Regions from separate parts of the Nocardiopsis sp. CNS-639 genome, predicted to be linked through region 1. Evidence: riboswitches for the same ligand, from Rfam matches in the RefSeq annotation. Region 1 holds a riboswitch; each other region holds the start of a gene.
What was found. A riboswitch is a leader RNA that binds a small molecule or an ion and turns the genes downstream of it on or off. The one in region 1 is predicted to bind thiamine pyrophosphate.
Positions count from the first base shown of each region.

Region 2: another riboswitch for thiamine pyrophosphate. It lies ahead of thiC (phosphomethylpyrimidine synthase ThiC); the one in region 1 lies ahead of G011_RS0112165 (ECF transporter S component).
Region 3: another riboswitch for thiamine pyrophosphate. It lies ahead of thiO (glycine oxidase ThiO); the one in region 1 lies ahead of G011_RS0112165 (ECF transporter S component).
Region 4: another riboswitch for thiamine pyrophosphate. It lies ahead of thiD (bifunctional hydroxymethylpyrimidine kinase/phosphomethylpyrimidine kinase); the one in region 1 lies ahead of G011_RS0112165 (ECF transporter S component).

Region 1 covers NZ_KB906859.1:237,412-244,463, reverse strand. Annotated here, with positions in the region: gene G011_RS0112175 (energy-coupling factor transporter transmembrane protein EcfT) at 1-327, opposite strand, end outside; gene G011_RS0112170 (ABC transporter ATP-binding protein) at 593-2,224, opposite strand; gene G011_RS0112165 (ECF transporter S component) at 2,227-2,844, opposite strand; TPP riboswitch at 2,953-3,060, opposite strand; gene G011_RS0112160 (transglycosylase domain-containing protein) at 3,123-5,819, opposite strand; gene G011_RS0112155 (alpha-1,4-glucan--maltose-1-phosphate maltosyltransferase) at 6,556-7,052, shown strand, end outside.
Region 2 covers NZ_KB906857.1:190,612-197,663, reverse strand. Annotated here, with positions in the region: gene G011_RS0108315 (SOS response-associated peptidase) at 1-832, shown strand, start outside; TPP riboswitch at 1,017-1,128, shown strand; gene thiC (phosphomethylpyrimidine synthase ThiC) at 1,122-2,816, shown strand; gene G011_RS0108305 (class I SAM-dependent methyltransferase) at 2,848-3,669, opposite strand; gene G011_RS0108300 (sigma-70 family RNA polymerase sigma factor) at 3,981-4,697, shown strand; gene rsrA (mycothiol system anti-sigma-R factor) at 4,694-5,005, shown strand; gene G011_RS0108290 (HD-GYP domain-containing protein) at 5,850-7,052, shown strand, end outside.
Region 3 covers NZ_KB906874.1:75,090-82,141, reverse strand. Annotated here, with positions in the region: gene thiO (glycine oxidase ThiO) at 1-1,055, opposite strand, end outside; TPP riboswitch at 1,024-1,135, opposite strand; gene G011_RS0124545 (Rv2175c family DNA-binding protein) at 1,218-1,571, shown strand; gene thiE (thiamine phosphate synthase) at 1,651-2,322, shown strand; gene G011_RS0124535 (zinc-binding dehydrogenase) at 2,319-3,323, opposite strand; gene G011_RS0124530 (SDR family oxidoreductase) at 3,474-4,367, opposite strand; gene G011_RS0124525 (DUF418 domain-containing protein) at 4,468-5,799, opposite strand; gene G011_RS0124520 (polyprenyl synthetase family protein) at 5,915-6,997, opposite strand.
Region 4 covers NZ_KB906854.1:238,248-245,299, forward strand. Annotated here, with positions in the region: gene G011_RS0100915 (FtsK/SpoIIIE domain-containing protein) at 1-187, shown strand, start outside; gene G011_RS0100925 (DUF2637 domain-containing protein) at 307-1,014, shown strand; gene G011_RS0100930 (hypothetical protein) at 1,027-1,158, shown strand; gene G011_RS0100945 (DUF3307 domain-containing protein) at 1,635-2,045, shown strand; gene G011_RS0100950 (hypothetical protein) at 2,203-2,382, shown strand; gene G011_RS0100955 (replication initiator) at 2,469-3,878, shown strand; gene G011_RS0100960 (AlpA family transcriptional regulator) at 3,875-4,051, shown strand; gene xerC (tyrosine recombinase XerC) at 4,061-5,275, shown strand; gene thiD (bifunctional hydroxymethylpyrimidine kinase/phosphomethylpyrimidine kinase) at 5,315-6,118, opposite strand; TPP riboswitch at 6,106-6,204, opposite strand; gene G011_RS0100975 (DedA family protein) at 6,349-7,044, opposite strand.

The sequences.
Region 1 (7,052 bases):
CAGGCGCACCGCGGCGCCCAGCGCGCCCTCCGCGCCGTGCTCCCCGTACAGGTAGTTGACCAGTCCGCTGGAGAGTCCCATGAGCAGGAAGGGCCCGCCCAGGACGAGCAGGGTGCGCCGGTCGATCCCGCTGAACGGCAGGAGCAGCAGGACGCCCGCCAGCACGGTTCCGCCGGTGACGGCGTCCACGGCCGGGACCAGTCCCACGCCCAGCAGCAGGGCGGCGAGCAGTTTGGCCGCCGGGTTGAGCCCGACCAGCCAGAAGCGCGCCCCGCCGTCCTCGGGGGCCTCCAGGGTGAGCGCGTCCCCTGCCGGGGCGCTGGCCACGCCAGTCCCCCGGGCCCCAGCCGGGACACCGGCCTCGCCCTGTTCTCGAACCCCTTCCAGCACACGGACCTCATCCGCTTCCCGGATCGCCTCCGACACACGAACCCCGCCAGATCCCCGGACCCCGGCCGAGGCGCCGACCTCGTCCTGTTCTCGCACCCCCTCCGGTGCACGAACCTCGCCCGGTGCACGACGGACCTCGTCCGTCTCCCGGATCCCGTCCGGCGTACGGGTCCCCTTCCCGGATGTGTCCGACAGCCTCCGGTCAGCCACGGCTCCCCCTTCCCGCCGCCGCGTGCCCCGCGGGCCCGGTCGGCTCCGGCGGGCCGGGCGGCTCCGCCCCGGCGCCCGCGTCCGGTGCGGCGGCCTCCTGGACGGCCCGGCCCCCGGCCACGCGCACCCGCGCGTCGGCCAGACTGCGCAACAGCAGGTCGTCGTGGGTGGCCATGACCACCGCGCGGCCCGCGGACCGCAGGGTGGCGAGCAGCTCCACGAGTTCGGTCCAGGTCCGGGTGTCCTGGCCGAAGGTGGGCTCGTCGAGGACGAGCGCGTCGGGCGCGTGCGCGGGGCCCGAGCTGAGCGCCGTGGCCACCGAAAGCCGCCGCTTCTCCCCGCCCGAGAGCGTGTAGGGGTGCACGTCGGCCAGCGCGGACAGGCGCAGGCGCTCCATCAGCTCGCCCACCCAGGCCTCGGTCTCGGCCTCGCCCATCCCGGCGCGCAGCGGGGCGAAGCGCAGCTCGTCGCGCACGGTGGCGGTGACGAACTGGTCCTCGGCGTGCTGGAAGACCGTGCCCACGTGCCGGGCCAGCCTGCGGGCGGGCCAGCGCACGAGCGGGCGCGGGTCGGCCCCGGCCAGCGGCCCGCGCGGCAGCACCGCCCCCCGGTGGGGCCTGGACAGTCCGGCGAGCAGGGTCAGCAGCGTGGACTTGCCCGCGCCGTTGGGGCCGGTCAGGGCGGTCGCGGTTCCGGCTCGGACGGTGGCGTCCACCCCCTCGAACACCGTGCGCCGGGGCGCCGCGCGCACGCCGAGCTGGCTCGGGGTGCGCGCCGTGACGCCCACGGCCTCCAGCAGGGGCTCCCCGCCCGGCGCGGGCTCGAGGACGGGCGCGGGCTCGTGCCCGGGTACCCACACGCCCTGCGCGGCCAGCGAGCGCCCGTGCTCGGCGAACACCGTTCCCGGCGGCCCGTCGGCGACGACCCCGCCGCCGGGCGCCACGACCACGACCCGGTCCACCAGGTCCACGACGTCGGCCACGCGGTGCTCGACCAGCACCAGGGTCGCCTCGGTCTCGGCGAGCAGGCGGGCCAGCACGCCGCGCACCAGCGCGGCCCCGGCGGGGTCGAGGTTGGCGGTAGGCTCGTCCAGCAGCAGCAGGCGGGGGCGCATCGCCAGGGCCCCGGCGATCACCAGGCGCTGCTTCTCACCGCCCGACAGCGCCCCGGTGGGGTGGCGCGGTCCGTACGGGAAGCCCACGGCCTCCAGTGCCTCGTGGACCCGGGGCCAGATGAGGTCGGGGGCCACGCCCAGGTTCTCCGGGCCGAAGGCGACGTCGTCGCCCGCGCGCGCCATCACCAGCTGCGTCTCGGGGTCCTGGCTGACCAGGCCGACCGAGCCCCGGCTCCGGTCGGCGGGCTCGCCGTCCAGGAGCAGGGTGCCCTCGTGGTCGCCGCTGATGGCGGCGTCCTCACCGGTCAGACCGGCCAGTGAGTGCAGCAGGGTGGACTTGCCCGCGCCGGAGGCGCCCAGCAGCAGCACGCGCTCGCCCGGCTCGATCACCAGGTCCACGCCGCGCAGCGCGTGGGACCCGCGGCCCGAGTGCCGCCAGCCCCAGCCGGAGAGCTCCACGCGCGCGCCGGGGCCCCCTGCCGCCGTCCGGCGCCCGTTCACGGAGGCCACGGTCAGCCCCTCGCGGACGGGAAGGGGGCCAGCGCCCCGGAGCGGGCCAGGGCGGTGGTGAGCAGGCGGGAGCCCACGCCCGCGATGAGGGCGGCGCTGACCACCACGATGACGCCGTAGGTGACCTGGTAGGACAGCGGCCAGGTCACGTTGTAGGCGAGGTTGTCGCGGATGGCGGGGGAGACGCCCGCGACCGCCGCCGCGAGGACGGCCACGCCCATGCCCCAGCGGCGGTAGCCGAAGGCGAGGAAGACGAGTTCGGGCAGGATGCCCTGGAGGGCGCCGTCGAGGATGACCATGATCCCCCACTGGGTGCCCAGGAGCGCCGAGACCGAGGCGGCGGCGATGGCGGTGAGCAGGGCCGCACCGGGCTTGCGGATGATCAGGCCGCCCAGTACGCCGGAGATCAGCCACATGCCGTAGACGACGGCCTGCGCGGGCGGGAAGCCGACGAACAGCGGGGTCGTGACCGACCAGACGATGTTCCAGAGCCAGAAGACCACGCCGACCGCGACGCCGATCACGGAGGCCACGACGATGTCGACGGTGCGCCAGCTCCGCAGTCGGCCGAGGAGGTCGCGCCGGAAGCCGACGCCCTGGGGGGTGGTGTTCCTCTTCATATGGTGTCCCTTCGCCGGGGGATGCGAGGGGCCCGTGCGGCCGAGAGCGGCGCCGGAACGCGTTCCGTGCGCGCCGGGACGTCCCCGGTGCGCGGGAGCACGCCACCGGTGACGGTTCCTACGACTTCCTTCGCTGGCATGACCCAGATCAGGTGTGTAAGGGTCTGCGGCCTGGTGCCGCACTCTCAGCGCTCGCGCGCTCCCCTGTCGGTTTCGTCCATTATGAACAAGGGGGAACGCCGGGGTGTTCCCGGGTCGCGTCAGCGCACGTCGGGGCCTCAGCCCCCGGGACTGGCGCCGCCCTCGGGCACCTGCGGTCCCGGGGTCGCGCCGCCCCAGGGCGCGCCGCCGTCCCCGCCCGGGGACTCGCCGCCACCGGTACCGCCGCCGCCTCCGCCGGTACCGCCGCCGCCTCCGCCGGTACCGCTGCCGTCTCCACCGCCGCCGCCTCCACCGGTACCGCCGCCGCCACCGGTTGAACCCCCGCCGTCGCCGTCACCGGTGCCTCCACCGCCGCCGGTCGAGCCCCCGCCGCCTCCGGTACCGCCACCGCCGCCGGTCGAACCCCCGCCACCACCACCGGTGGCTCCCCCACCGCCGTCACCGGTGCCACCGCCACCGGTCGAGCCATCGTCACCCCCGGCGCCGCCGCCACCGCCAGCGCCTCCGCCACCACCACCGGCCGCGACGCCACCGTCACCGCCAGCCGTGCCTCCATCGTCTCCACCGGTGTCGCTGTCGTCACTGTCACCGTTGTCGCCACCGCCGCCCGACGGCTTGTCCGAGGCCTTGCCGTAGACCTTCGGCGAGGGGGCGAACTCCTCCTTCGGCAGGTCCGCCACGGCCTCGCGCATGGTGGCCTGCCAGATCGGGCCGGGCAGCGTGGCCCCGTAGACGATGCCGTAGTAGCGGTCGCCGATGGTCACGCCCTGGAGCGTGTGCTGCTCCCCGCCCCGGATGTCGCCGACCACCACGGTCCCGGCCAGGTTCGGGGTGTAGCCCGCGAACCACGCGTAGGCCGCGCTGTCGGTGGTGCCGGTCTTGCCCGCCACCGGGCGTCCGATCTCCAGGCCGTTGGCGGTACCGCCCTCGAAGGTCTGCTGGAGCAGGTGGTTGACGCCGTCGGCGACCTCGGTGTCCAGCGCGCCCTCCTCGCACTCGGTGCCCATCTCGACCTCCTCGCCGTCCTCGCCCTCGAAGAGGACCGAGGCCACGGGGACCGGCTCGCAGTAGGTGCCCCGGGAGGCGAAGACGGCGTAGGCGCTGGCCATGGTGAGCGGGGAGACCTCCTGGTCGCCCAGGGTGAAGGAGCTCCACACCTGCAGGTCCTCGCCGTCCGCGCGGTGGATGCCCAGGCTCTGGGCCATCTCCGCCGTCTCGCACAGGCCGACGCGCTCCTGGAGCTGGGCGAAGTAGGTGTTCACCGAGCCCTTCGTCCCGCTGATCATGTTGTGCCTGCCGCCGTCGCTCTCCCCGGCGTTGCGCACGTCCCAGGGCGCCATCCTGCCGCCCTCGCAGTTCTCCAGGCCGCTCACCGTCGTGGACTCGGGCGAGGAGAAGCTGGTGTCGTACTTGAGCCCGGCGTCCAGGGCGGCGGCCAGGGTGAACGGCTTGAACGTCGAACCCGCCTGGTAGCCCAGCGACCCGCCGTCCTCGTGGTCCACGGACAGGTTGATCGAGGTGGTGCCCGGCTCGTCGTCGAAGCCGTAGCGCATGTTCTGGGCCATCACCCGCACCCGGCCGGTACCGGGCTCCACGAGGACCTCGGCGGCGAACTTGTGGGAGTCGCCAGCGGGGACGTAGCGCTCGATCGCCTGCTCGGCGGCCTCCTGCATGTCCAGGTCCAGGGTGGTGCGCACGGTGATGCCGCCCCGCTCCAGTATCCGGTCGCGCTCCTCCTGGGTCCCGGCGAGCGCGTCGGAGCCGCCCAGCCACCGCATGACGTAGTCGCAGAAGAAGGGCTGCTCGCTGCTGAAGCAGCTGCCCGCTCGCGGGGTCTCGTCCACCTCCAGGCCCCGGCTCTTGTACTCCCGCGCCTGCGCGCTCTCCAGGTGTCCGGTGGCGGCCATCCGGTCCAGCACCAGGTTGCGGCGCTCGACGGAGGCCTCGGGGTTGGTGAGCGGGTCGTAGTACGAGGGCGCGCGCACCAGTGCCACGATCGTGGCGGCCTGAGCGGGGTCGAGCTCGGAGGCCGGGACGGAGAAGTAGCGCTCGGCGGCTACCTCGATGCCGTACGCGTTCTGGCCGAAGTAGGCGAGGTTGAGGTAGCCCTCCATGATCTCGTCCTTGGTGAGCTTCTCCTCCAGCTCGACGGCGTAGCGCAGCTCCAGCACCTTGCGGGTCAGGGTGCGCGCGTTGGCGCTCGCCAGCTCCTCCTCGGTGTCGGCCTGTTCCATGAGGAGGTTCTTCACGTACTGCTGGGTGATGGTGGACCCGCCCTGGGTGTTGCCCAGGACGGTGCGGACGGCGGCGCGCAGCGTGCCGCGCAGGTCCAGTCCGGCGTGCTCGTAGAAGCGGTCGTCCTCGATCGCCATGAGGGCGGCGGGCACCCAGGGGCTGATCTCGTCCAGCGGCACCACGTCGCGCTCGCGCTCGGCGACCTCGGCGATCGGTTCCCCGTCGACGTCGGTCAGCAGCACGCGCTCGGCGGGGTGCGGCACGGCCAGGTCGCTGGGCAGGGCCATGAAGGCCGCCGCGGAGTCCCTGGCCACCAGGCCGAGGCCGCCGACCCAGGGCATGACCAGCGCCGCCGTGAGCAGCCCGGCGACCGCGCCGGTTCCGGCCAGGCGCTGGACCGTCTCCCGGCGGTCCCCCGCCGGGGTCGGCTCCGACACCTTCCGGCGCAGGGCCTCGGCCCACCGCCGCACACGCGGACCCGCGGCGGCCGGTACCGCACGGGAGAGGGCCCCGCGCCAGTTCCGGCGCGGGGCCTCGTGCCGCCGCCCACGCGGCGGGCGCTGGTTGGACTCCGTCACGTCGCCCCCTACGGCCGTGTGCCGCCCCGCCCGCGGGACGCGCGGGCAGGCAACTCCATCGACCACGGTCTCAGGGCGGACGCAAAGGGCAGGCCGGGTTAACGGGCGCGTCAGCGAAAAACTTCCTCAATGCCAAGCAAAGCACCGCAGAACGAACATATTTCGTCAATCACCACGAAACAGGCGCGTCACACACCCGGACCCGGGAGGGGGAGCGAGCACCGAGGAGACCACCCGGGCCACGGGTGACCGAATCCGGGGAAAAAGTTCCTTAGGCGACCATTCGGCCACGCGCGGATGTCCGGAATACGGCCATACAGCTCGCGCGCGCATTCGGTCATCCCTACCCACCGCAGCACACCGCCCAACATGACCGATCAGTTTTCCGTCATTTCCACAGAATGCATCGGAAAACAACCACAGAGACACCTGAATCTGCTGCGTCCTTATGACCGCCTTGAGAGGTTTACTCAGCAGAAACCCGACAAACACCGGCTCTTAGCACACACACCTGGTGTGACAAGGATCACAGAAATTATCCGGCCCTGGCACTCCGCCAAACACCACAAGAGGGCAGACGATAGACAGCGGAGGGCACCGAAGCCTTAATCCGGACAGTTTCTGTTCCGGATGCTCCGTGAACTCCGTCTTGCCCCGGATTAACTCCCGGTTATTTCCGCCTGCCGAAAAACAGCACGGTTCCGAACGTCGAACCACGACAATTACGGTGTAGCCAGTGATCGGACGCCTGCCCATCCTCGATATCTCTCCAGAGAACGACCTCGGACCGGTGAAAGCCGTTCCGGGCGAACGCTTCACCGTGGGAGCGACGGTGATCCGCGAGGGCCACGACTCCCTCGCCGCGGGCGTCGTCGTCTACTCCCCCGAGGGACGCCGCGAACAGCTCGTCCCCATGCGCGAGCACGCCCCCGGCACCGACCGCTACGAGGCCTGCGTCAGCCTCCCCACGGAGGGGACGTGGTCCTTCGCCGTCGAGTCGTGGACCGACCCCTTCGCCACCTGGCACCACGTCGCGGGCGTCAAGCTCCCGCTGGGCCAGGACACCGACCTCGTCCTGGAGGAGGGGGCCCGTCTGCTCGCCCGCGCCGGGCGACGGGTCCCGCGCCGCCCCTTCCTGAACGCCGCCGCCAAGACGCTGCGCGACACCTCGATGACCCCGGTGGAGCGCTTCGAGGCGGCGCTCACCCCCGAGGTCCTGGCCGAGATGGAGCG
Region 2 (7,052 bases), on a different contig from region 1:
GTCCCGGAACGTGCACCAGTTGCAGCTCGCCTTCGGCCTGCCCGAACAGGCCCTTCCCGAGGAGACCGATCCCCGGGCGTGGCCGCCGCTGGAGGAGCTGGACCCGGACTACAACATCTCACCCGGCAGGCCCGTGTACGCGGTGCTCGGACCGCCCCCGCAGGGTGAGGACCGGGGTGAGCCGGGGCCCCGCTCCCTGCACACCCTGCGCTGGGGACTGGTGCCCTCCTGGGCCAAGGACCGCAACATCGGCTACCGGATGATCAACGCCCGCAGCGAGACCATCGCCGACAAGCCCGCCTTCCGCACGGCCTTCCGGCGCCGCCGCTGCCTGCTGCCCGCCGACGCCTACTACGAGTGGCAGCTGATCGGCAGGGACGGGACCGTGCAGGCCAGCACCTCGCCGGTCACCGACCCCCACCACAAGAAGCGCAAGGCCAAGGCGGACAAGAAGCCCTACTCCATCCACTACCCCGACGACCGGCCCCTGGCCCTGGCGGGGATCTTCGAGCGCTGGCGCGACCCGGAGGTGGCCGAGGACGACCCCGCCGCGTGGGTGTGGAGCTGCGCCGTCGTCACCACCGAGGCCGCCCCCGAACTCGCCCACATCCACGAGCGCATGCCCGTCGTCGTGCCCCCCGAGGACTGGGCGGCCTGGCTGGACCCGGCGACCGGGGCCGACGAGCTGGCCCACCTGCTCCAGGACACCCCCGCCGAGCGCTTCGCGGTGGACGAGGTCTCCACCGACGTCAACAGCATCAAGAACAACCGTCCCGACCTGCTCGAACCGCTCTCCGACACCGGGGGAGACGAGCCGCAGACGCTCTTCTGACCCAGGGGAGCGCGGCACGGCCCCGAGCCGACCGCGCTGTCGGGGGTGGCGTGCGGGAGACACTTTTCTATCCCCGGGACGGTGGACAGCCCCGCTCGGCCGACGGATAGAGTGTCCGGGGCCACACGGACCGGGCACGCCCCGGTCCCGCGTGCCCGGGGCGCCCCATGCGTCCCCACATCTTCATACGCAACGCGGGAGCTCGCGCCATGGCGGGCTGAGAGGGCGACTCAACGGTGTCGCCGACCGCAGAACCTGTTCGGGTAATTCCGACGTAGGGAGGCATGCCATGACGGCTCTCGACGGCCGCGACGTCAGTTCCACCGCCGACCACCGGGTGACCACCGGTCCCATCATGGGATCACGCAAGGTCTACCGGGAGGTCGCCACCCCCGAGGGGCACACCCTCCGCGTCCCGCAGCGCCGGGTGGAACTCAGCAACGGCAGCCACTTCGACCTGTACGACACCTCGGGTCCGTACACCGACGACACCGCGCACATCGACGTCCACCGGGGCCTGGCCCCCACCCGCGGGGAGTGGGCCCACACGTCCGCCCCGTCCGGCGGCGCGACCACCCAGCTGGCCCACGCCAAGGCCGGGACCATCACCCCCGAGATGCGGTTCGTGGCCGCCCGGGAGGGCGTGGACCCAGAGTTCGTCCGCCAGGAGGTGGCCGTGGGCCGGGCGGTCATCCCCGCCAACCGGTGCCACCCCGAGTCCGAGCCGATGATCATCGGCAAGAACTTCCTGGTCAAGATCAACGCCAACATCGGCAACTCCGCCGTCACCTCCTCCGTTCCCGAGGAGGTGGAGAAGATGGTGTGGGCCACCCGATGGGGGGCCGACACCGTCATGGACCTGTCCACCGGCAAGCGCATCCACGAGACCCGCGAGCGCATCCTGCGCAACTCGCCCGTCCCGATCGGGACCGTACCCATCTACCAGGCCCTGGAGAAGGTCAACGGCGATCCGGCGGCGCTGAGCTGGGAGGTCTACCGCGACACCGTCATCGAGCAGTGCGAGCAGGGCGTGGACTACATGACCGTCCACGCGGGCGTGCTGCTGCGCTACGTGCCGCTCACCGCCCGCCGGGTCACCGGCATCGTCTCGCGCGGCGGCTCCATCATGGCGGCCTGGTGCCTGGCCCACCACAGGGAGAGCTTCCTGTACACCCACTACGAGGAGCTGTGCGAGATCCTCCGGGAGTACGACGTCACCTTCTCCCTCGGCGACGGGCTGCGGCCGGGGTCGATCGCCGACGCCAACGACGAGGCCCAGTTCGCCGAGCTGCGGACCCTGGGAGAACTCACCCACATCGCCCGCGCGCACGACGTGCAGGTGATGATCGAGGGGCCCGGGCACGTGCCGATGCACAAGATCGCGGAGAACGTGCGCCTGGAGGAGGAGCTGTGCGGCGAGGCGCCGTTCTACACGCTCGGCCCCCTGGCCACCGACGTCGCGCCCGGCTACGACCACATCACCTCCGCGATCGGCGCCGCCCAGATCGGCTGGCTCGGTACGGCGATGCTGTGCTACGTCACCCCCAAGGAGCACCTGGGGCTGCCCGACCGGGACGACGTCAAGACCGGTGTGATCACCTACAAGCTCGCCGCGCACGCCGCCGACCTGGCCAAGGGGCACCCCCGGGCGCAGGAGTGGGACGACGAGCTGTCCAAGGCGCGGTTCGAGTTCCGTTGGCAGGACCAGTTCCACCTGGCCCTGGACCCCGAGACCGCGCAGTCCTTCCACGACCAGACCCTGCCCGCCGAACCCGCCAAGACCGCGCACTTCTGCTCCATGTGCGGGCCGAAGTTCTGCTCCATGAAGATCACGCAGGACGTGCGCAGGTACGCCGAGGAGCACGGGCTGGAGACGGTGGCCGCCATCGAGAAGGGCATGGCCGACAAGTCCGCGGAGTTCGCCGAACAGGGTAAGCGGGTCTACCTGCCCCTGGCGGACCAGGAGACCGCGCAGCACCGGTGAGGGATGGGGCGGGGGCGGCGGCGTCCCCGCCCTAGCCGGGCTTGCGCGCGCTCGCCACCAGGTGCACGCCCACGTAGTCGTCGGACTCCGTGGCGCGCAGTTCCATCTCCACCAGGCGTCCCATCGACCTCGGGTCGCGCGCCAGCATCATCTCCACCGTGGAGGCGGACAGCACCGTGCGGGGCTTGACCCACTCCAGTTCCAGACCGGCTTCGGCGACCGCCTCGGTGAGCTGCTCGGCCGTGAAGCACCGCGTGATGGAGCCGTCCGGCCAGGGCACCAAGAGCACGTCCGCGTTGGGCGCGTGGCTCAGCTCGGGCCAGCGGTCCTGCTCGGCCAGCATCGCCATGCCCAGCACCACCGAGTCCACGCACAGCAGGGCGCGGCCCCCCGGGCGCAGCACCCGGCTGACCTGGGCCAGCGCCTCCTCGGTGGCCAGGTGCCGGGACAGTACCCGGTTGTCGGCGATGACCCCGTCGAAGGAGCCCGGGGCGAAGCTGCGCAGGAAGGCGGAGTCGCCCACCACGTGGCGCAGCCGTCCGCGCCGGGCGGGCCGGGGCACCACCGCGCGCCCGTTCACCAGGGTCAGCGGGCGGCGCACCGCCACGTCCACCGACGGCAGCAGGGTGACCACGTCGTGTCCGGCGGCCACGGCGCGCGGGGCGCCCTGGTAGTCCGCGCCGGAGAGGTCGAGCAGCAGGGAGGGGGTGTCGGGGAGCCACCGGGCGACCTGCGCCTCGGCGACCGCCCAGTAGAACCGCCAGTAGTCCGACAGGCGGTCGGGGGTGGCGAACTGGGCCGCCGTGGGACGGGGGCGGTCGGAGGCCGGGGTCGGGGACGGTCGCACGTGCACTCCTCTCCCATCCTCCAGATGTCCTACCCGCACTCTGCCATGCCTCACCTCCGGTGACGGAGGTAAACGACAAAGTTCGCCCAAGGAGGGACCTTCGTCCCTCCGCGGCGCGGAATCAGCTCGGGCGAAGCGTTGTTCTCCCCTACACCGCGCCCGGAGCAGCAGCGTCCGGGCGCGCCACACGCGAGTATGCGGGGGAGGGCCGACAGACCATGCCGACAGCCGGGACGTGCCTGGAGCGCGAGGAGACGGTGTCGGCGCCACGCGGCGCCGATGCGCGGGTCCGTGCCATGGGACCGTATCGTTGGGGTATGGACGCCCCAACCGGGACCAGCGCGAGGAGGCCGACGGGCTTGGAACAGGGCCAGGAGCAGGAGACAGCCGAGGAACGGGAAGAGCGCTTCGAGAGGGACGTGCTTCCCTTCCTCGACCAGCTCTACTCCGCGGCGCTGCGGATGACCCGTAACCCCGCCGACGCGGAGGATCTCGTACAGGAGACCTTCGCCAAGGCGTTCGGTTCGTTCCACCAGTTCAGACAGGGAACGAACCTCAAGGCGTGGCTCTACCGCATCCTCACCAACACCTTCATCAACTCCTACCGCAAGAAGCAGCGCGAACCGAAGCAGGCGGGGACCGAGGACGTCGAGGACTGGCAGCTGGCGCAGGCCGCGTCGCACACCGCGGCGGGCCTGAAGTCAGCTGAGGCCGAGGCGCTCGAACACCTCCCCGACACCGACGTCAAACGGGCGCTCCAGGAGCTGCCCGAGGACTTCCGGATCGCGGTGTACCTCGCAGACGTCGAGGGCTTCGCGTACAAGGAGGTCGCCGAGATCATGGGGACGCCCATCGGGACGGTCATGTCCCGGCTGCACCGCGGGCGCCGCCAGCTCAGGTCGATGCTGGAGGAGTACGCGGTGGAGCGGGGGTTCCTGCCGGCGCGGGCGGCGGCCGAGGCCGGCGCGGTCGCCTCGGGGACGTCCCCGCGCGGACGGGGACAGGACGTCTCGGATCGAGGAGACCGGCAATGAGCGGCGGCCACGGCGAACACAGCGACACCCCGTGCAGCGAGGTGCTCGCCAAGCTCTACACCTACATCGACGGCGAGTTGGAGGAGGGCAACTACGAACAGGTGCGCGAGCACCTGGACGGGTGCGGGCCCTGCCTCGACGAGTACGGGCTCGAGGAGGCGGTGAAGAAGCTCGTGGCCAAGCACTGCGGCTGTGATCCGGTGCCGATGGACCTGAGGGACAAGGTGCTCAACCGCCTGGCCCGGGCGCGCACGGAGCAGTTGGCCCGGGAGGCGCGCCTGGAAAGCCCGGGCACCGCGCCCTCCTGAGGGAGCCCGGGCACGACCGGGCCCGGTATCGGACGAAACCTGGCACACCTGGTGGCGGAAGCTGGAATTCCAGCTTCCGCCACCTTTTTGTTGGATTTTGTGACCTGTTCCGTTATTAGCGATCTCTGAAGTGATGTGTGGCTTTTATGCACTTTTGCGGGAATGTCGTGCCGTATTCCCCGTGCCTGTCGGGTTTTTGGTCAGGTGCTTCTCTGCCGTGTTCCCGGCTCCTTCACCGACACGCCCGGCACGCCCGGGCCGTTCCGGGTCGTGACCCACTCGGAATGTTTTTTCTGCCCGGCTCCGGGGTTTGTTCCGTATGACTACCTGGGGTAGTCGTGCCTGATGGTTCTGGTCGGCGGGTGGCGGGGCAAGCGCCCAGGCGGTGGATCTTCGCGCGCTCCCACGCCCGGGGGTATGGTTACGCAGAGTAATCGAAGTGCACTACTAATTGAATTCGTAATTCCATATTCCGGAACTTGGCGCCAGCGGGAGGGGGTGTGGTGGCGGTAGTTCGGGTTGGGGGTAATCGGGGCGCTGTCGTTGCCCGTTAAACTGGACGCCATATCCAACGAATGGGGTAATTTACGCGGCGTGCCCGGGGATAACGGTGGTGCGCGCGCGTCGGGGGAGAGGGGACAACGGTGTTCGTCGGCATGCTCCACGCGGTGATGGGTGTTCTTTGGGTGGTAACCGCCTTCAGTGGATGGTCTTGGTGGTAGAACAGAACCGGTGAAACCATGACAGTCCGGTCGTCATCGGCGGGGGGTGAACGGGGGTGCGGGCTCTTCCTGGGGGCGCGCGTGTCTACGTCGGAATCATCGTTGTCAGTGCTGTCACCATCATGCTCATCGGTCCCTACTCGGGCCTGGATCTGCACACACTGGTCCTGATCGCGATTCTCTTCGTGGTCGCGGAGTCGATCAGTACGGCGGTCCTGACGGGCGTCAAGGCGGGGATCTCGCCGAGTTCGGCGGTCTCCCTGGCCGCCGTCGTCCTGGTCGGACCGGTCGGGGCGGCGGTGGTCGGTTTCGCCTCCTGCTTCGCCATCCGCAGGCAGAACCTCGTCAAGAGGGCGTTCAACGGAGCACAGTTCGCACTGGCGGCCTACGCGGCCGGACACGTCTACCTTCTGCTCGGCGGAACGGTGGGAGAACCCGGCCGGGAGGACTTCCCGGCCATCGTCCTCCCCTACGTCGCCGCCGTCCTGACCCACTCCCTGGTCAACTCGGTGCTCGTGGCCGTCCTGATGTGGACCCTGGGCGTCGTGCGCCCCGGCGGCTCGCGTGGCCGGTTCGACTGGCGTCCGCTGGTGGGGGTCGAGCTGTCCTCCATGGGCTACCAGATGCTCGGCCTGGCCATCGCCGCCGTCTGGGGCGGGGTCGGCCTCATCGCACCGCTGCTGGTGCTGCTCCCGCTGTTCATCGCGCGCTGGACCTTCGCCCAGCAGCTGGACGAGGCGCGCGCGCACGAGGCCACCCTGGCCACCCTGTGCCAGGCGGTGGAGACCAAGGACTACTACACCCGGGGCCACTGCATGCGCGTGGCCGAGGGCGCCGCCATGATCGCCCGCGAACTGGGCATGCCCGCCGACCGGGTGCAGAAGATCCGCTACGCCGGGATGCTGCACGACATCGGCAAGCTCGGAGTGCCCACCAAGGTGCTGCAGAAGACCGGCAAGCTCACCGACGACGAGTACGCGGCCATCAAGCTGCACCCCACGCGCGGCTACGAGATCGTGCGGGAGATCAGCTTCCTGGACGAGGCGCTGGCCGGGATCCGGCACCACCACGAGCGCCTGGACGGGCGCGGGTACCCCATGGGCCTGGTCGGGATGGAGATCCCCGAGTCCGCGCGCATCATCAGCGTCGCCGACGTCTTCGACTGCCTCACCTCCACGCGCTCCTACCGCAGGGCGTGGTCGGTGGAGGACGCCGTCGCCGAGCTGCGGGCCTGCGCCGGGACCCAGTTCGACCCCAGGATGGTCGAGGCGCTCGTGCGCGCCGTCGAACGCGAGGGCTGGGAGACACCCGACATCGCCGAGCCT
Region 3 (7,052 bases), on a different contig from region 1:
GGGACCCGGGTGGGCCCCAGGAGGGGTTCGTTGTCGGGGGAGCCGGGGCGCAGCCCGACGCAGGTCTCGGTGACCTCCAGCTCGCTCACCCCGGGGACGAGTTCGCGCGCGTCCCGCAGCACCTGCCAGAGCCCCCCGACGGTGAGCGAGGTGTCGTGGCCCAGCTCCTCCTGGGTGGCGCCGATGACGACCTCGCCGTCGGCGCGCGGCACCAGGTAGGTCGGGAAGCCCCGGACCAGGCCGCGGACGGTCCGGCTGACGAGCGGCGGCCCGCCCTCGGGCACCCGGGCGCGCAGCAGCTGTCCCTTGACCGGGCGCAGCGGCGGGACGACGGGTTCGGGGACCACGACGCCGTCGCCCCAGCAGCCCGCGGCCAGCACCACCTGGTGCGCGGGCAGGGTCCGCCCCGCCTCGGCCTCCCCGGCCAGGAGCACGCCCAGCCGGGCGCCCCCGGGACCGGGGGAGAGGACCTCCCCGACCCGCCCGCGGACCTCGGTGACGCCCGCGCGTGCGCCCGCGGCGGTCAGGGCGCGCAGCAGCCGCCGCGGGTCCACGGAGTGGTCGTCGGGGGCCAGGACGCCGCCGCGCACGGACGGGGCGAGCATGGGCTCCAGACGGCGGCACTCGCGGCCGGTGAGGCGCTCGGCGGCGATGCCCAGCCTCCGCTGGAGCGCGTGCAGTTCGGTGAGGACGGCCAGGTCGTCGCGGTCGAAGGCGACCAGCAGCGTGCCGGTGGCGCGGTGTCCCACGTCCAGACCGCTGGCCTCCTCCAGTTCGGCGACGAAGTCCGCGTACATGCGGGCCGAGCGGATGCCCAGCTCCATGAGGGGCTCCTCGCCGAACGCCGCCTCGGTGGCGGGGGTCAGCATGCCCGCGGCCACGGTGGAGGCGGCGCGGGCGGGGTCGGACTCGACCAGGGTGACGCTCAGTCCGCGTTGGGCGGCGCGCCAGGCGGTGACCCGGCCGACGAGGCCGCCGCCGACCACGACGACGCGGTCGCGGTGGGAATCGTTGGAGGTGCGCACGGCTGTGGCTTCCACTCCCTTCGCCGGCATGATCCGGATCAGGTTCGTGCGGTCGGAGGCTCACAGCCTCCCTCTCAGCCGGGTCCCACCCGGCTCCCGCGGGATGTAGGGGTCTGTCCCCATTCTAGGACCCGTGGCCGACGCGCGCCGTGCCGGGGGGAAGGAGGTGCGCGGATGTGGCAGATTGGTGGTGTGACACAACGCGACATCGACACGCTCATCGGCGACTGGCTGACCCTCAAGGAGGCCGCCGCTCCGCTTGGCGTGAGCCCGAACCGGATCAAGACGCTGATCCGCGAGAACCGCATGATGGGTGTGGTCCGCGACGGCGAACTCTCCATTCCCGCCGCCTTCATCGACGGCGACGACCTGGTCAAGGGTCTGCCGGGGACGCTGCTGCTGCTCACCGACGCGGGCTTCTCCTCCGAGGAGGCCCTGCGCTGGCTGTTCACCCCCGACGACTCCCTGCCGGGCACGCCGATCCAGGCCATGCGCGAGAACCGGGGCACCGAGGTGCGCCGCCGGGCCCAGAGCCTGGCCTTCTAGTCCGCGGGGAAGGGGGAGGGGCGCGCCGCCGCGTCCCTCCCCCTTGGGTCCGAACGCGCCAGGGCCTAGGGTGGACCGTGTGAGGACCAGCCACGGAACCAGCCTGCGCAAGCGCCTGGACGCATCGCTTCTGTACCTGTGCACCGACGCCCGGACCGGTCGGGGCGACCTGGCCGAGTTCGCCGACGCGGCCCTGGCCGGGGGAGTGGACATCATCCAGCTCCGGGACAAGGGCCTGGAGGCACGCGAGGAGATCGCGGCCCTGGAGGTGATGAAGGAGGCGTGCGAGCGGTACGGCGCCCTGCTCGCGGTCAACGACCGCGCCGACATCGCCCGCGCCGTGCGCGCCGACGTCCTCCACCTGGGCCAGCGGGACCTGCCCGTGCCCATGGCCCGCGACATCATCGGCGCCGACCCCGTGATCGGCCGCTCCAACAACGACGTCGCCGCCGCGGCCGCCTCCGCCGAGGAGCCCGGCAGCGACTACTTCTGCGTCGGACCGACCTGGGCGACCCCCACCAAGCCGGGCCGTCCGGCCGCCGGGCTGGAGCTGGTGGAGGAGGCGGCCGCGCTGGGCACCGACCGCCCCTGGTTCGCCATCGGCGGGATCGACGCCGACAACATCGACCGCGTGCTGGACGCCGGGGCCCGCCGGGTCGTGGTCGTGCGCGCGATCACGGAGGCGGAGGACCCCCGGGCCGCCGCCGCCGCTCTGCGCCAGCGCCTGGCGGCCCGCGCCGCCCGGTCCTAGGGGACCAGCAGGGCCTTGCCGGGAACCGCGCGCCTCTCTAATGCGGCGTGCGCCTCGGCGGCCCGCTCCAGCGGCAGGGCCAGCCCCACGTGCGGGGTGATCCTGCCCATGCGGGCCATCTCCAGCACCATCCGCAGGGCGTCCTGCCGGTCGCCGTCGGCCTGCTTGAGGTCGAACAGGCCCAGGACCTCGATCCCGCGGCGCCCGGCTTCCTCCGTGTCCACCTCCGTGAAGCTCCCGCCCGCGGAGCCGTAGCCGACGAACCGGCCGCCGTCGGCCAGGGTCCCGAAGGCCTCCGCGCCCAGCGCGCCCCCGGCGCCGTCCAGGACCACGTCAATCCCGGTGCCGCCGGTCAGCGCGCGCACCCGCTCCGGCCAGCCCGGCTCGGAGTAGTCCACGGTCTCCTGCGCGCCCAGTTCGCGGACCAGGGCCAGCTTGGCCCAGCCCCTGGCCGCGCCGATGACCCGGGCCCCGGCCGTGCGGGCCAGCTGGACGGCCAGGGTGCCCGCCCCTCCGGCGGCCGCGGCGACCAGGACCGTGGTGCTGGGTGTGAAGCCCGCCGCCCGCTCCAGCGCCAGCGCGGTCGGCCCGTCGTGCAGCAGGGCCAGCGCCGCCCGGGGGTCCACCTCCTCGGGCACCCTGACCAGTGCCGACTGCGGGACCACGGCCCGTTCGGCGTAGCCGTCCACGGGCAGGGTGGGTCTTTCCGGCGTCCCGTCCGTGTGCCCGGTGTCGGCGACCACCGTGGCCCCCTCCCAGCCCGGGTCCACGCCCGGGCCGATCCGGACCACCCGCCCGGCCACGCCCGCGCCGGGGACGTAGGGGGGAGTCACGGGGAAGTAGTCCAGCCCCCAGCCGCGGCGGACCAGGGTGTCCAGGTACATCACGTTCGCCGCGGCGACCTCCACCAGCGCCTGACCCGGTCCCACCTCGGGCTCGGGCACGTCCCGGACCACCAGGACCCCAGGGCCGCCGAACTCCTCGACCTGTACCGCTCGCATGCCGTTCTCCCTCGGTGCGCACCGCCTGCTTCCGACACCGCCCAGCCTCTTACCTCAATATTTGTTGAGGTCAAGGGCCGGGCGTCGGAGAGATCCACGGCACAGGGGACGCCCCGCACGGGGGCGCGGCGCGCGGGACGGGGGCCGAGGTCAGACCGCGACGTGCGACAGCGCGCTGGGATGGCGCCGCAGGAAGCCCTCGATGGACTGGGCGGGATGACCGGTCAGGTCGGGGACGGCGGGCGAGACCACGTCGAGCTCCCCGGCGGCGATCGCGGCGTAGGAGGTCACCCAGCCCTCGACCGCCCAGTCGGGGGCGCCGCCGCCGCGGCGCGACTCCAGGGCCTCCTCCAGGGTCTGGGGCACGTAGCGCACCGAGCGCCCGGTGAGCACGCTCAGCCTCTCCGCCGTCGCGCCCAGGGACAACGCCTCCGGGCCGGTGACGTCGTGGCTGGTGTCGTGCGAGGCGCGCGCGGCCACGGGATCGGTCAGCACGGCCGCGGCCACGTCCGCCACGTCGTCGCGCGAGACCCAGGCGATCCGGCCGTCACCGGCCGGGCCCCGCACCACGCCCCCGTCGTCCACCCAGTCGGGCAGCAGGTCCAGGTACAGGCTTGGTCTGAGGAAGGTGTACCGCACCCCCGTGGACCGGATGTGCGCCTCGGTGAAGAAGTGCGTGCGCGCGAACGTGAAGGTGGACGCCGGGCCCGCGCGCAGGAAGGACAGGTAGACGATCCAGGACACCCCCGCCTTGACCGCCGCGTCCACCGCGCTCACGTGGACGTCGATCCGGTCCTCGGACTCGGTGGCCGAGACCAGGAACAGCGTGTCCACCCCCCGGCAGGCCCGCTCGAAGCCCGTGGAGTCCTCGTAGGCCGCCATCGCCGCGCTGCTGCCGGGATACTCGGGAGCGCGGTTGATGTCGCGTACGATGAGCCGCTGGGGCCTGCCCAGCCGCGCGATCCGCGCGGCGACCCGCCCGCCCAGCGCCCCGGTCGCCCCCGTGACCCCTATGGTGTGGTTTGTCGTGTGATCGTCGCCCATGACACCCCATCCTGCGTTACGAGGGCGTGCCGGACGCTGAGCGGCACGCGCCTTTTTGCGCCGCGGGGTCGGGCGCGGTCGGCGCCCCGGGGCGCCGGGGTCAGGGCGCGGGACGCTCTCCGTCCGCCGGTCCCCGTGCCGGTCCGTGCCCGACCGTGCGAACCGACGCGCTGCCGGGCTCCTCCGCCTCCCGAGCGCCCCGCGCGACCGGGCGGCGGTAGGCCAGGCGGCGCAGCAGCACCTCGGCCGGTCCGCGCCTGCCCGCGCGCTCCAGGGCGTAGGACGCCGCCACCGTCACCAGCCACACGCCCACCGCGGACAGGGCCATCGACCACGAGGCGAGTTCGCCGCCCAGCCCCAGGCCCCAGGCCGCCAGGAGGGGCGCGCACAGCACCGACTGGGCCAGGTAGGCCGACAGCGAGCGCTTGCCGGTCGCCGACAGCGCGCCGACCACCGCGCCCGGTGCGCGACCGCGCCCCTGGATCCGGTGCGCCGCCAGCGCGATCAGCGCCACGTAGCCCAGGCCGCAGGCCAGCCCGGTCACCATGTGCGGCATGGTGAGCATGGCCGCCTGCGCGGGGGACAGGTCCCAGACCCCGATCTGGGTCAGGGCCAGGGGCAGCCCGCCCAGCCAGCCCACGCCGATGCCCAGAGCCGCGGTCCAGCGCAGCAGGCCCAGGTGCCCGCCCGGCTCCTCCAGGATCCGGCGGCGCGCGGCCCAGTAGCCGAGCAGGATCGCCGCGGGCACGACCATGCCCAGCAGCCCCTGGCCCAGCGTGACCAGCGGCCAGTCCAGGACGCGGGCCAGCGCGGCGCCCAGGATCGAGGTGTCGCCGATGTTGTCGGCCATCAGGTCCGTACTGAACGCGGCCGAGGAGGAGTAGGAGGCGTCCGCGGGCATGGAGGCCAGGCCCAGCAGGCTGAACGCCGCCAGCAGGGCGGCCAGCCCGGTGAACACGCTCGACCACACCAGCAGCGTGGCGTCCCTGCGCCGCAGGAACAGCCAGCCCAGGAGCAGCCCCGCCAGGCCGTAGGCGCCCAGGACGTCGCCCATCCACAGCAGCAGGGCGTGGACGAAGCCGAACGCGAGCAGCCACAGGTTGCGGCGGCGCAGCAGCGCGTTCACCTCCCGCACGGAGGAGCCCGCCGCCTCCTGGCGCCGGGCCAGCTGCACCATGCCGTACCCGAACAGGAAGGCGAACATCGGATAGCTGCGCATGTCCACCGCCATGACGATGACGAACTGCGCGATCCGGTCCAGCACGCCGCCCGGCTCGGGGTGGACGCCGCCCCCGCTGGACGGGAGCGCCCACAGGTACCAGGCCGTGTTGGCGAGCGCGATGAACAGCAGCATGAACCCGCGCGCCAGGTCCGGTGCGAGGGCTCTCTCCCCCGCGCCGACCGGACCGCGGGAAACGGTGTGCCCAGACATGGGAGACTCCCCGATTTCGCGATATGTCGTGTTAGCGATTCAACCGGAGCGGGCAGGCGGACACAACAGGCCCCCGGTGGGCGCGAACCCGGGAAAGTCCCCTAGGGAAGGACCCTCAGAAGGAACGCGAGGTGGCGGCCACGACCAGCTGGCGCAGCGGCTCGCGGGCGGACGCGTCCAGCTCGGGGCTCTCCAGGGCCGCGACGGCCCGGTCGGCGTACTCCGCGATCATCTCCTCGCACACGGCCAGCGCGCCCGAGCCCTCGATCAGGGAGCACATCCACTCCACCGAGGCCACCGACAGGTCCGGCGCCCCCAGCAGCGAGCGGAACCGCTCGGCGTCGGCCGCCCCGGCGCGCGCCAGGGTCTCGGCCACGACCAGCGTCCGCTTGCCCTCGCGCAGGTCGTCCCCGGCGGGCTTGCCTGTGGTGGACGGGTCGCCGAACACGCCCAGCACGTCGTCGCGCAGCTGGAAGGCGATCCCCAGCGGGATGCCGTAGTCGGTGTAGACCCCGGCCAGCTCCTCGTGGCGGCCCGCCAGGGCCGCGCCCAGGTGCAGCGGGCGCTCCACCGTGTACTTGGCGGACTTGTAGCGCATCACGCGCAGCGCCGCCTCGCGTGTGCCGGTGCCCCGCACCTGTTCCAGGGTGTCCAGGTACTGCCCGGCCATGACCTCGGTGCGCATCGCGTCGAAGGGGGGCCGCCCCCGGCCCAGCACCTCCGTCGGGAAGCCGCTGGCCTGGTACATCTCGTCCGACCAGGCCAGGCACAGGTCGCCGATGAGGATGGCCGCGCCCTGGCCGAAGCCCTCGCTGTCGCCGCTCCACCCCTGGTCGGCGTGCATCTTGGCCAGCCGCTTGTGCGTGGCCGGCAGGCCGCGCCGGGTGTCGCTGTTGTCGATCACGTCGTCGTGGACGAGCGCGCACGCCTGGAGGAACTCCAGGGAGGCCGCCGCCCGCACCACCCGCTCGTCCTCGGCCGCGCCGCCCGCGCCCCGCCAGCCCCAGTAGCAGAAGGTCGGCCGCAGGCGCTTGCCGCCGGAGATCATCGCCTCCAGCGCGTCCATGGCCGGGGCCAACTCCTCCCCGATCTCCAGCAGCTGGGCCCGGTGGCCGGCGCAGAACGAGCTCAGTTCGCGGTCCACACCGGAGCGGACCGCGAAGACGGCGGAGGCGGACGGGGAAGAGGAAGGCACCATGACCCGCAGGTTATCGGCTGTCGGGCGCGGCCCGGTCCCGCTCCGCCTGATCAGG
Region 4 (7,052 bases), on a different contig from region 1:
CGGGCGCTGGTACCGGGGCCGGTCGGACCTGACCACGGAACAGATGGCTGAAGAGGCCTCCGCCGAGTTCGCCCACATGGCCCCGGCCTGGGACGTGCTCGTCGCGGGTGAGGGTCACGCCGCCGAGAACACCACCGCTTCGACCGACGGCATCGACTGGGGCCGCCTCGAAGAGGAGCTGACCTGAACATGGGCCTCTCCTACTGGTGCTCGCGGTGCTGCAACCCCGCGTACACCAAGACCGCCAGCACTAACGAGTGGGTGTGTGAGGACCACTACCGCGAGATCGAGAGGGGGTGGTGAGCAGTGAAGCGTCTGGCGTCGCTGTCGGCGGACTGGGCTCCGATCCTGGTCCTGGCCGGAATCGCAGCCGCGGGCTCCTTCACCCACATCCGCGACCTGGCCGAGAAGTCCGGACAGCACGGGTGGATGGCCTGGGCCGTGGCGGTCTCCATCGACCTGACCTGCGTCATGGCCGCCCGGGAACGCCAGCGTGACGCTGCCCGGGGCGTCAAGGACGGGGTGACCTGGCCGACCGTGGTCCTGGTCGGCGCGGTGGTGCTGACCTTGGCCGCGAACCTGGCCACGGCCCAACCCACGGTGTGGGGCTGGATCATGGCCGCCGTTCCGGCCGCCGCGTTCCTGGTCGCGGTCTCGATGTTGGAACGCCGCGCCGCTCACGGGGCCCAGCAGCAGGACGAACCGGAGTCCGTGTCCGCTGAATCGGCCGCCTCCTCCGAGCGTGAGGAGTTCCGGGTCACCGAGGTGCACTGGCAGCACACCGAAACCGCCCCGGCTCCTGCGCCTGAACCCCCGCCGACCCCGGTGGCCCCGGCTCCGCAACCGGCCCCGGCCGCGGTCGAACAGGGGCATCCGCTGGCCTCCTACGCCGCCCAACTGGCGCAGGACTACCGCGTCACCCACGGCCGGGAGATCACCGTGACCGCGCTGCGCTCCCGTCTGGGGGTCTCCGAAACGGTGGCCGCGACCCTGCGAGACCAGATCACGACCTGAAAGGCCAACGCCATGAAGACCAAGACCGTGATGTGCCTGGCCTGCTCCGGCACCAAGCGTGTGCTCGTTCAGAAGATCGGGCTCCTGATTCGCAGGTACAGCACCTGCCCCACCTGCAAGGGAACCGGGAAGGTGACGCTGTGACCGACAGCCACCTGTGCTCGAACTGCTACGGCCACGGCATCACCAGCGAGGGCCACACCTGCACCGGGTGCTCGGGCCTGGGTCACACCTCGACCTGACCTGGTGGGCGGCCTGCTTCCACACACCCGCCGACCCGCCACCTGCTTCACCTGACCAACCAACCCAACACGCGAGACCGAACGAAGGAGATCACCGTGAACTGCTGGGAGAAGCCGACCAAGGGCGACACCGACAAGCTGACCGTGGGGAGGCCGACCCGATGAGGCGCACCGAGACCTGCCGCCACTGCGGTTCGTCGGTCAGCTACAGCGGTCCGCTCGGCACCGTTCCTGAGCGCTGCTACAGCTGCCCGAACCGGTCCTAGATCGCACAAGTCCGGGGTGCGGCGCTGCTTCCACACACCCGCCGCACCCCGGTTCACCTACCCAACGAACCCAACACGCGAATGCAAGGAACGAAAGGGGCTCGATCAGCCTATGACATCTCACGCCTTCCCCGCCGTGTTCGCCGCGATGACGGCCGCGCACCACGTGGGTGACTACCTGCTCCAGAACGACCACCAGGCCCAGCACAAGATGGAGTCCTGGACCGCGAACCAGGCGCACGTGGCCAGCTACCACCTGGCCCAGCTCGCCGCCATCGGCCTCACTTCCCGCGCCTTGGGGCTGCGGCTCTCCCCGGCCCGGCTCGCCGCGGGAGTCGCGGTGTCCTGGGTGACGCACTCGGTGATCGACCGCCGTTGGCCGGTGCGCTGGTGGATGACCCGTACCGGCTCCAGGGGCTTCTACGAGGCCGGGGGCGCTCCGCACGTGGACCAGGCCATGCACCACGCGGCCCTGTTCGCCTCCGCGCTCATCGCCACCAGCGGACCCCAGGACGCCCGGTGACGTGCCCGCGCTGCCAGAGCAGCAACGTCAAGGACCACAGCCGCGGTGAATACCTTGGCTCCTCGTGCGGGGACTGCTCGAACACCTGGGTACCGGCGCAGTCCACCAATGCCTTCCTGGACGAGCGCCGCACCCTGAAGAAGTGGGGGTGCCGCTCATGACCCGCGCACGCATGATCGGGGTCCGTCTGGACGGGGACGCCTGCGAGGTCGCGGCGTTCGCAGACCAGATCGCGGCCCTGCCCGGGGTGAGTATCACCCGGCGCTCGGGCCCCTACCCGAACCGGTCCAACCCCCGCGTGCGGCTCTACCTCGACATCACACCCGCACGCCTGTAACCCCTTCTCCTGGCCCCGGCGACGGCCCTGCTTCCACAACACCAGCCGCGCCGGGGCCTCACCTATCCACGAAAGGCCTCTTCGCCATGCCCGAACCCGAACACGTCGGCGGACTCCTGGGCCCCGCCCTGGCCCGCATCACCGCCCTGGACGAGAACCACCTCGACCGGTGGATCACCCGCGCCCGTGCCCTGCGCGGCTGCGCCTGCCCCGTGCGCCTGACCGGTGAGACCACCCGTGTGGACGCCTCCACCGGGGAACTGCTCTCGCGCTACTCGACCAGCAACGAACCAGCCAACGAACTGCTGGTGCGGTGCAAGAACCGGCGGGCCTCGCGCTGCCCCTCCTGCTCGGAGGAGTACCGGGCCGACACCTACCACCTGGTCAAGGCCGGAATCGTCGGTGGGGACAAGGGCGTGCCGACCTCGGTCGGCGTGCACCCCCGGGCCTTCGTCACCCTGACCGCTCCCTCCTTCGGCGCGGTCCACCGCGGCCCCGGCAAGGACGGCCGTACCCGGGTGTGCCACCCCCGCCGTACCGGCGCGACCTGCTTCAAGCACCACCGCGCTGACGACCCCCGCATCGGCCAACCCCTGGACCCGACCCGCTACGACTACATCGGTCACGTGCTCTGGCACGCCCACACCGGGGAGCTGTGGCGGCGCTTCACCCTGTACCTGCGCAACCACCTCGCCTCGGCTGCCGGGCTCTCGCGTACGGCCTTCGCCAAGCGGGTGCGCATCTCCTACGCCAAGGTCGCCGAGTTCCAGTCCCGGGGCGCGGTGCACTTTCACGCCGTGATCCGGCTGGACGGCTACACCAAAGACCCCACCGGCTGGCCGCCGCCTCCGGTGTGGGCCAGCATGGACATGCTCACCGCGGCCGTGGACTCGGCCGCCCGCACGGTCTCGCTCACCTCCCCCGAGATCAACGGCCGCACCTGGACCCTGGCGTGGGGTGAGCAGGTGGACGTGCGCCCCATCGAGGACTTCGGCCCCGACCAGGCGCTGACGGACACGGCCGTGGCCGGGTACATCGCCAAGTACGCCACCAAGGCCGCTGAGGACACCGGCACCCTGGACCGGCGTATCCACGACATCGACCACGTGGACATGACCCAGGTGCGCGCGCACGCGGGCAAGCTCATCTACACCTGCTGGCGTCTGGGCAACACCCGCCTGTACCCCCAGCTCGAAGACCTCAAGCTGCGCCAGTGGGCGCACATGCTCGGCTTCCGGGGCCACTTCTCCACCAAGTCGCGCCGCTACTCCACCACCCTGGGCAAGCTGCGTCAGGTGCGGGCCGACTACGCGGCCGGGCGCCCCTGGGATGCCGAGACCTTCACCTCGCTCGTGGTCCAGGACGAAGAGGGCTCCACGCTGACCCTGGGCAACTGGCACTACCTCGGGCAGGGCCTCACCCCGGGAGAGTGGGCGCTGGCGTCCTTGGTCGCAGGGATGGGCCGCTCCGCCGAAGACGCGGAGGTGGACCGGTGAAGACCCTTGAGCGGCTGTGGACCCTGGACGAAACCGCGGCTTACCTCGGCGTCCCGGCCAAGACCCTCTACCAGTGGCGGTACCTGCGCACCGGCCCCCCGTCCCACCGGGTCGGCCGCCACGTCCGCTACGAACCGACCGAGGTCCGCGCCTGGGTCCTGGAACAGGACTGAGGCGCACCGATGTCTGTAGTCGACACCTGGCACAAGACAGTCAAGCTCCCGGACGGCTCGCTTCGACGCGAGAAGTCCGCCGCCTACGGCCGAGGCAAGCGCTGGGCCGCCCGCTACCGCGACAGCAACGGACAGCAGAAGTCCCCGAAGTTCAGGACCAAGCCCGAAGCCGAACGCCATCTGAAGAGGGTGGAAGGGGAGCTTCTACGAGGGACCTATGTGGACCCTGCGGCGGGCAAGGTCACCTTCCGCCAGTTCGCCGAACAATGGCGGAAGGACGCCTTGCACCGGCCGCTGACAGCCTCCCGGATCATCGGAGAACTGGAGAACCACGTCTATCCCGAGTTCGGCAACCGTGCCTTGTCCAGCGTCCTCCCCTCCCACGTGCAGCGCTGGGTGACGCGTCTCGGCAAGTCCCTGGCACCGGCCAGTGTGGAGAGCATCTATGCCACTCTCCGTCAGGTCTTCGAGGCCGCCGTGCGTGATGACCTCCTCGCGAAGACGCCCTGCCGGGGAATCCGGCTCCCCGAGAAACGAAAGGTGACTGAGCCCGTCATGCCGATGGAGACCCTGCGTGAGGTCGTGGAAGGCGTTCCCGAACGGTTCAAGGCCGTCGTGCTCCTGGCCGCTGGCAGCGGCCTCCGGCAAGGGGAACTCTTCGGGCTGGAGCTTCACCACCTGGACGTCGAGCGCCTGGTGCTGCGCGTGGAACAGCAACTGGTCACCCCGGTGGACAACGTCGCCTACCTAGCGCAGCCGAAGAGCCCGGCCAGCTACCGGGACATCCCGCTGACGCGGGAAACCGCGGACATGATGCTCGTCCATCTCGACTCCTTCCCGGCCGGGCCGGTAGAGATCGAGGATCGGACCGACCCCCACAAGCCGCGGCGGCGGACAGCACACCTGCTCTTCGCACTGCCGAATGGTGGCCCCGTCCGCCGCTGGGAGTGGAACAGGGTCCTCACCCCGGCGATGGCCAAAGCGGGAATGCCGAAGCGCTCCGGGTTGCACTCGGTACGGCGCTTCTACGCCTCCCTGCTGATCCGCTACGGCGAGTCGGTCAAGACCGTGCAGACGCGCATGGGCCACAGTTCGGCCGCCATCACGCTGGACGTCTACGCCGGGCTGTGGCCTGACAGTGAGGACCGGACCCGCGAAGCGGTCGCCAGCGGGCTCGGGGATCTCCACAGTGTGCGCCCTGTGTGCGCCGACGACTCCGACTGATCACGGCACCGCAGGTCAACGGGTCCGGTGACGCCGCTGCTACCACCAGGCGTGGAAGTGGTGCACCGGGCCCTGCCCGCCGCCCGCGTCGATCTCGTCGGCGCGCCGGATGGCCTCGGTCAGGTAGTCCTTGGCGTCGCCCACCGCGGCGGCCACGTCCGGCCGCTGCGGCAGCAGGGCCGCGATCGAGGAGGACAGCGTGCACCCGGTGCCGTGCGTGTTGCGGGTGGCCACCCTCGGGGCGCGGAACTCGACCGGGTCGGCGTCCCGGGCGACCAGGACGTCGACGCTCTCCCCGCCGGGCAGGTGGCCGCCCTTGAGCAGGGCCCGGCGCGGGCCGAGCTCCAGCAGCCGCCAGGCCTGGGCGCGCATCGACGCCAGGTCGGTCGCCTCGGGCTCCTCCAGCAGGTCCGCGGCCTCGGGCAGGTTCGGGGTGACCAGGTCCGCCCGGGGCAGGAGCTTGGTGCGCAGCGCGTCGACGGCCGAGGCCTCCAGCAGCCGGTCCCCGCTCTTGGCGACCATCACCGGGTCCACCACCACGTTCGGCAGCGAGTGGCGGTCGATCGCCTCGGCCACGGCCTCGGTGACCTCCGAGGTGCCCAGCATGCCCACCTTGACCGCGTGCACGACGGCGTCGGCGAAGAGGGTGTCCATCTGGTGGGCGACGAAGTGCGCCGGGATCGGGTGGACCCCGGTGACGCCGAGCGTGGACTGGGCGGTCAGCGCGGCGATCACCGTCATCCCGAAGGTCCCGTGCGCGGAGAAGGCCTTGAGGTCGGCCTGGACGCCCGCGCCCCCGCTGGGGTCGCTGCCGGCGATGGACACGATGTTGTACGCGCTCATGGCGTTCCTTCGCTAGTGCTAACTAGGGCAGGTTCGACGGGTGTGCTCTCAGCCGGGAACGTGTCCCGGCACCCCGCGCCTGGCGGGGCCGCGTCGGCGGCCCCGGCCGTTATGTGGTTGTCGGTGCGTTCCGGGCAGGATACCCACACAAGCGCGAAGGGGTCCGCCCGGGGATGCGGGCGGACCCCTGGAGGGGTTTCACGGGGGGCGGAGCCCCGGGGGAAGGCGCCTCAGGCGGAGGTGCCCTCGGTCCGGCGGGCCTTGGTCCGCTTGTAGACGCGGGCCAGGATGAACCACAGCACCAGCAGGCCGATGATCACGACCACGATGTTGCTGATCACGCCGCTCCACTGGGCGAGGATGGGCTCGATGGCCGGGCCGAAGACGTAGCCGAGGCCGATCCAGATCGTGTTCCACACCGCGGAGCCGATGACCGTGTACAGCGAGAACTTGAACAGGGGCATCCGCTCGATCCCGGCGGGCACCGAGATGAAGCTGCGGACCAGGGGCACGCACCGGCCCAGCAGGACGGCGACGCCGCCGAAGCGGGCGAAGAAGCGCTCGGCCTTGTAGAAGTCCTCGATCTCCAGCAGCGGGGTCTTCTCGACCAGCCAGGCCGTGCGCTCGCGGCCCAGGAGCGCGCCGATCGCGTAGAAGCCCCACGCGCCGACCAGGCAGCCGATCGTCGCCCACAGGATGGCGAGCCACACGTTCATGTGCCCGGCGTAGGCGAGGAACCCGGCGCCGGGCAGGACCGCCTCACTGGGCATCGGCGGGAAGAAGGTCTCGATGAACAGCGCCACGCCGACACCGGGTTCGCCCAGGGTCGTCATCAGGCTCAGGACCCACCCGATGAACCCCTCGTACTCGTGGGCGACGTCGACGTCCGTCGTCGAGGCCGCGGTCATCAGCAGATTCGTTGTCATGCGGTTGT